DNA from 2 places in the Brevibacillus borstelensis genome. Region 2 is predicted to be linked to the other one. Evidence: predicted binding sites of a transcription regulator. Region 2 holds the regulator's gene; the other holds the start of a gene.
The links. Region 2 encodes LexA, which represses DNA repair genes until DNA is damaged. Its sites were predicted from a motif close to CGAACATATGTTCG; they were not measured.

Region 1: V5G20_RS25580 (carbohydrate kinase) is a predicted target of LexA. The motif match lies at 1,565-1,578, and genes of this name have one in related genera.

The regions. Positions count from the first base shown of each region.
Region 1 is NZ_CP144922.1:5,329,640-5,333,052, reverse strand. It holds gene V5G20_RS25590 (GntR family transcriptional regulator) at 1-323, opposite strand, end outside; gene V5G20_RS25585 (EamA family transporter) at 433-1,371, shown strand; gene V5G20_RS25580 (carbohydrate kinase) at 1,633-2,733, shown strand; gene V5G20_RS25575 (pseudouridine-5'-phosphate glycosidase) at 2,737-3,413, shown strand, end outside.
Region 2 is NZ_CP144922.1:2,735,380-2,738,792, reverse strand. It holds gene crcB (fluoride efflux transporter CrcB) at 161-529, opposite strand; gene V5G20_RS12865 (DUF896 domain-containing protein) at 622-819, opposite strand; gene yneA (cell division suppressor protein YneA) at 900-1,256, opposite strand; gene lexA (transcriptional repressor LexA) at 1,413-2,036, shown strand; gene V5G20_RS12850 (DUF456 domain-containing protein) at 2,223-2,708, opposite strand; gene V5G20_RS12845 (DUF4269 domain-containing protein) at 2,916-3,413, shown strand, end outside.

The DNA of each region.
Region 1 (3,413 bases), 2.6 Mb from region 2:
GTGATCTTGGGCACGACCAGCTCCGCAGCCAGCGCTTCCAAGGCGATGAGCGGCCGGTAGATGTTGGGGACGTCTTCGGGAGCCAGCTTGGTCACTCGCGTCTCCACACCGGGCTGCATCTCTACAAAGCCCTGCAGCTCCAGGATTTGCAGCGCCTCCCGTACAGGCGTCCGGCTGACTCCTATCGCGTCGGCCAGCTCCGTATCCAATATTTTTTCGCCCGGCTGCAGGGTACCGTCTATGATCCAGGTCTGCAGCTGCTGCAATACCTTGTTTTTCGCGGAGGTTCGTTCGACCTTTCGCAAATTGGGGGGAAGAGGCATGACAAGTCCTCCTTAGAAGGCGTTTTGGTAAAAGAAGCATCTTCTTGTATTTTACAGCAGAATGCGATATATTGCATAATATATTGGATGGGAGAGGAGAAAAAACACCATGATTTCTTCATTACGCGTCCGCGGCTTTACAATGGTGATTGTCGCTTCGATCTTATGGGGAGTCTCAGGCACCGTGGCCCAATCGCTCATGCAGCATTATCAGTTTCAGACGGATTGGCTGGTAGCGTCACGGTTGCTCGCCTCCGGATTGATCCTGCTCGCGCTGTCATTATGTGGGCCGCATCGTCAGAATGTTTGGCGGATTTTGTTCTCCGGCGGTGATTTGGCCCGGCTCCTGCTGTTTTCGATCGCAGGCATGCTCGCGGTCCAGTATACGTATTTTGCCTCGATCGAAGCGGGCAATGCGGCGACTGCGACGCTGCTGCAGTATTTGGGGCCCGTTTTTCTGGTTGTGTATCTCGTCATCAAACTTCGGCAGTTGCCTTCAGCAGCACAGGTGACGGCTCTGATCCTGGCTCTCGGGGGGACGTATCTGCTCATCACGGGAGGAAATCCGGGGAAGCTGACGATTTCCGCTGCCGCCGTTATTTGGGGGCTGGCCTCGGCGCTGGCGCTTGCTTTTTACACCGTATACCCGAAGCCGCTTCTGGGGCGCTGGGGGTCTACAGTCGTCCTTGGCTGGGCGATGCTGATCGGGGGCATCGGTCTTTGCCTGGCAAAACAGCCTTGGCAAGCAACTGACATGATCTGGTCGGTTCCATCGGTTCTGGCTGTTGTCTTCATCGTCTTGTTTGGGACCTTGATTCCCTTTTATCTGTACGTAGACAGTCTGAACTATATCCGCCCGACAGAAACAAGCCTGCTTGCCTGCGCGGAACCATTGTCTGCCGTGATTACGACCGTTGTTTGGCTGCATGTGTCGTTCGGGATGTTTGAGTGGATCGGCGGTTTGTGCATTATCGGGACGATTTTTGCCCTGTCCCGCCATCGGGAAAAAGCGAAGGAGCCGGCGCTGCAGAATGCCGTAGGATCGTAAAAAAGGGCGGGCATAGAGGTCGGAAAATGCAGGCGATCAAAAGCGATCAACCATGGATTAGCAAAAAAGCAACATAACACAGCATAGCCGTTATAGAAGCGCATTCTTGTGCCCATCTTTTCGCGGATGGTCAAAGAATGCGTTTTTTCTTGCGGCACCATTATTTTCTCTTTGAAAACTTTTGTCTATGTGATAAACTTTTGTTTGTAAAGAGGAGCAGTTCGAGTTGCAAATGCTACTAAGGCAGAAAGGAGGAGGGCCGTGGACAAAGAAAAACAAATCCTCCGCTACATTCGTGAAAATCCGTTCGTCAGCCAACAGGAGCTGGCTGACAAGATGGGCATTTCCCGGTCGGCGGTGGCTGGCTATATCGCGCAGCTGACCAAGCGCGGCGAAATCAAAGGACGGGCCTATATTCTTCGCGACGAAGAGCTGATCGTCTGCATCGGCGGAGCCAATCTGGACCGGAAAGCGCGGGCCAAGCAGCAAGTGCGGCTCCACTCATCGAATCCGGTAACCATCTCTGAATCATGCGGAGGGGTCGGCCGCAATATCGCGGAAAATCTCGGTCGGCTTGGCTGCAATGTCTCGCTGATCAGCTGTGTCGGGGAAGACAAGGAAGGCGACTGGATTTTGCAGGAAACGAAAAAGCACGGGGTCGATATCAGCCAGGTGTGGCGGTTGCCCACTCAGCGAACCGGTACGTACACGGCGCTTTTGGACAAGGAAGGCGAAATGGTCGTCTCCCTGGCGAATATGGATATTTACGATACGCTCACGCCGCAAATGTTTGCGGAACGGTGGTCCCATATCGCAGCCGCCCGGGCCGTTTACCTCGATACGAACCTTCCTGCAGACTGTTTGGCATACGTGATCGGACGCTGCCGGGATGAGGGCATCGCGCTGTTCGTCGATCCGGTTTCTTCTGCCAAGGCGGAAAAACTGCCCGAGCGTTTGGACGGAGTCGAAGCAATCCTGCCGAATCGAGAGGAAGCCGAGCTTTTGTCAGGCATGGAGATCAAAACCATGCAGGACTGCGAAGAAGCGTGCCGGAAAATCAGGGCACGAGGCGTGAAAAGTGTCGTGGTGACGCTCGGCGAACAGGGCATTTATTATCAATCGGAGGACCAGGCGGAGAAGCTGGCCCCCTACCCGACAGAGGTAGTGGACGTGACGGGAGCGGGCGACGCTTTTGCCTCCGGTCTTTTGTACGGGGTTGTAAACGGTGAGCCGCTGGGCAGAGCGTGCCGGCTCGGCATGGCTGCTTCGGCCTTGACGCTGCAGACCGAGTATTCGGTATCGCCGCTGCTGAAGCCGGAGGAACTGGAACAAACGATAAACCAATACGAAGAGGAGCGATAACGGATGAAACAATACCTGACTTTTACAGATGAAGTGCGCCATGCATTGGACAATAACTTGCCAGTTGTAGCCCTGGAAACAACAATCATTTCCCACGGGATGCCGTATCCGCAAAATATCGAGATGGCGAAGGAAGTCGAGCAGATCATCCGTGACAACGGCGCGGTACCGGCAACGATCGGGATTATGGACGGAAAAATCAAGATCGGGCTGTCGGAAAGTGAACTGGAAGAGTTCGCGACGAACAAATCCGTTGAAAAAGTAAGCCGACGCGATTTCCCGTACATTCTCGCCAGCGGCAAAATCGGGGCGACGACGGTAGCCGGTACGATGATCGCAGCCCAGCTGGCAGGCATCCGCGTTTTTGCCACAGGCGGCATCGGCGGTGTTCACCGCGAAGGCGAAATCACCTGGGACGTGTCTGCTGACCTGACCGAGCTGGCGCAAACGGGCCTCGCAGTCGTATGCGCCGGATGCAAGTCGATTCTCGATATCGGCCGTACCCTCGAATACTTGGAGACACAAGGGGTGCCTGTCGTCGGCTATCGCACGGATGAGTTCCCTTCCTTCTTCGCAAGAGAGAGCGGCTTTGGCGTCGATTTCCGTCTGGATGCTCCAGAAGAAGTCGCAACCGTGATGGATACGAAGTGGAAGCTCGGTCTGGACGGCGGTCTTGTCAT
Region 2 (3,413 bases):
GAAGTCCGGTTTTATTTCCACATGGTTTCCGGGCACGGGCTCTTCTTTGTTTCCTCGTAGCCTTCCAATGCCCTCTTCTTTGATTTGATGTTGCTTCCGGATTGGCTCTCTTTTGTTCTCGTTGACGCCTGCCCGTCTTATCCCGCTATATCTTGCCTGTTTACCACACTTGTCTGCCGATCCAGATCCCTGAACCGCAAGCAAGAAGGCCGGCCAAAACACTGGCGCCTGCATAGAACAGCCCTCTGCCGATCTGCCCATCTCCGATGAAGCTTACCACCTCAAGCGAAAAGGTAGAGAACGTAGTAAATCCCCCCATCAGCCCGGTTGTAAACAGAAGGTACATCTCCAAAGACATCAATCCTTTTTCCTTTCCCCACGCATAGAGCAGTCCGATGAGAAAAGAACCGGAGACATTGGCCAGCCATGTCCCTGCCGGCAATCCGGGTTGGTTCATTGCGAGACCGAGACCATAGCGTAGCAATGAACCGACGGCTCCTCCTACGGCAACAGCCAGCCATGCCATCATGGCAATCCCCCCTTCTCTCCTTTTTTGTATGGAACAAAAAGACATCCTGGCAAAAAGCATGGATGTCTTCTTTTTATGTCAAATGGTGCGTTTTAGTGTTTGGGGTTGTTATCCTCGAGGTCTTCCACGTAGCGGATCGATTCGAGATTGGAGCGAAGCGACATTTTCACAGCATCAATGTATTTTTGCCGCAGTTTTTTCTGTTCCTGTTTTTCCTCTTCAGTCAACCCGGCTTCACGAGATTTTTTGGCCAACTCGTTGATCCGTTTGATTTCCGCGTCTGATACCAAAGCCGTTTCCCCTCGCTTTCAATGAATGCCGCTCTATTATATCACATCTCGGCAACGAAGCAAGGGAAAGCTGCAGCTTGTCAATTCCCGACAGGAATTTGAATCGATTGGCCTGGATAAATAATGGCACTTTCCAGCTTGTTCAATTTTTGAATCGCATATACCATATCGCGAACATCCATTTTCGGGTCACTCTTGTAGGTGACCGCCAGCTCCCACAAGCTGTCTCCCGGTTGGACGACGATTTCCTTTACTGGTTGGATCATTTGAGCTTGTTGTACCGTATGATCCCCAGAAGCGAACACTAGTTCTGTCAAAGTGTAAAAAAAGAGAGTGAAAGCGGCAAAAAACAGAATGGCCTGTCCACGCGTAATGCCAAAACGAGCAGTTTTTCTTTCTTCTTTGGCGAAGCGATTAGATACAGTCATTGTACTCATTATTTCATCCCCCTGCAAACGTACGTTCTATCTTCTTGTTCTCATCATAATGCGAACACTTGTTCATGTCAAGAAAAAAACGAACTTATGTTTGTCGAACGCAGGATCCCATGGTATAATATAGAAAACATGTTCGAGAAGATAGAGGTGTGGTCTATGTCCAAGCTATCCAATAGACAGCAAGCCATCATCGATTTCATCCGCAAAGAAGTAAGGGACAAGGGTTATCCCCCATCTGTCCGTGAAATCGGGGAGGCTGTCGGTCTGGCATCCAGTTCAACTGTTCACGGCCATCTGGCCAGGTTGGAAAAAAAGGGGCTCATCCGCCGCGATCCTACCAAGCCCCGCGCGATTGAGCTGCTGAAAGAAGAGGAGCGCTTTCAAGACGACTTTGACGTATCTGTTGTACGCGTACCGGTGATCGGAAAGGTGACTGCGGGTCAGCCGATCACTGCTGTCGAGCAGGTGGAGGATTACTTCCCACTCCCTGACAGCATCGTGACATCGGACAAGGTGTACATGCTGCGCGTGTCCGGAGACAGTATGATCGAGGCTGGCATCCTGGATGGAGACTACGTGATCGTTCGCCAGCAGAATGTGGCCAATAACGGTGATATCGTCGTCGCCATGACTGAAGAGGACGAGGCAACCGTGAAGCGTTTCTTCAAGGAAAAGAACCATTTCCGGCTGCAGCCTGAAAACGCGACATTGGAGCCGATTATTCTGGATTCTGTAACGATTCTGGGGAAAGTGATTGGCGTGTACCGCTTGATTCACTAGAATAAGAGATTTCGTTGCTTGGATGAGCCATGCCTTATGGCGGACTCTTTGAAAAACGCAAATCGACTACGACAAGCTTTCCTTTTCCACCCTGACAGCAAAAAAGGCGTTCGCGATTGCCTCGCGGACGCCTCTTCTTTTCATTCCCTTCGATTCTTTGATCGGTCCTTCTCCTACGAATCCCACTTACAGTGCGACAAAGAACCAGATGATCATCACTACCTGAAGAACAACTTTTACGACCACACTGCCCAAAAAACCGATGAGCGAACCCACTCCCGCTTTAACAGCCCGTTCAAACGGCTGCTTTTGGATCAGCATTTCCACCAGAACGACCAGCACGAACGGCATGATCAGCATGCCAAATGGGGGGAACAAAATCACCCCGAGCAAAATCCCCAGTGCAGCTGCCCACGATGACGCTTTGGAGCCCCCGTACTTCTTGACAAAGTACATGTTGGTGAGTAAATCCGCACCGTAGAGAAGAACACTTAAGACCGCCATTCCCCACCAGAAGGAGGCCGGAAGTCCGGCACCCGGATCAGCAATAAAAAAGTGATACAGCAAGAATCCGCCCCACAATAAAATCGTATCAGGAATGACCGGCAAAAAGATTCCGGCAATACTGAGGATAAACAAGGCCGCTATCACGATCCACAACAAGATCTCCATCCATTGACACTCCCTTCTGTATAGGGTATACGATAAAGTGCGGTTTTCGTTTCCATCGACTCGCTACATTTTGACAGAAACCTGTATATACTCGGTTCTTCTGCGAGTCGTAAAGCCAAACGTCGAATCGGAACATAGATGGTCTCGTCCCTCATTGTTCCCCTGCAGAGTTGCAAATAAAAGAAAGATAATCTGAAAGGACAGAAAATGGCTATGCATTCTCAAACGAAGCGAGATTGGTTTGACCCTTCCTACCTGAAAAAAGGAACCCCTCGGCAGCGGGAAGCCTGGGCAGTCCTCGACAGCTTGGGAATCTTTGATGGGCTCAAAGAGTATCAACCGGTTCTGTGCGGAACGATCCCCCTCGATATTGATGTTGAGGACAGCGATCTTGATTTGATCTGTACGACAGCCGACCTGGATCGGTTTGGCCATGTGTTGAAAGAAAAATACGGGCATTTGGACCGTTTCACACAAGACCGCCGAGAAATCCGCAACATCCCTACGGCGACTGCTTCCTTTTGGTATCGCGGTTTTCAATTGGAGTGTTTTGCTCAACCGATTCCTGTCACAGAGCAAAACGCCTACCGGCATATGATGATCGAAGCACGGCTGCTCCAGCTGTCTGGGCAAGAAGCAGCAAAAGAGATTCGGGCTTTGAAAGAACGGGGGCTGAAAACGGAGCCTGCTTTCGCTCTGTATTAC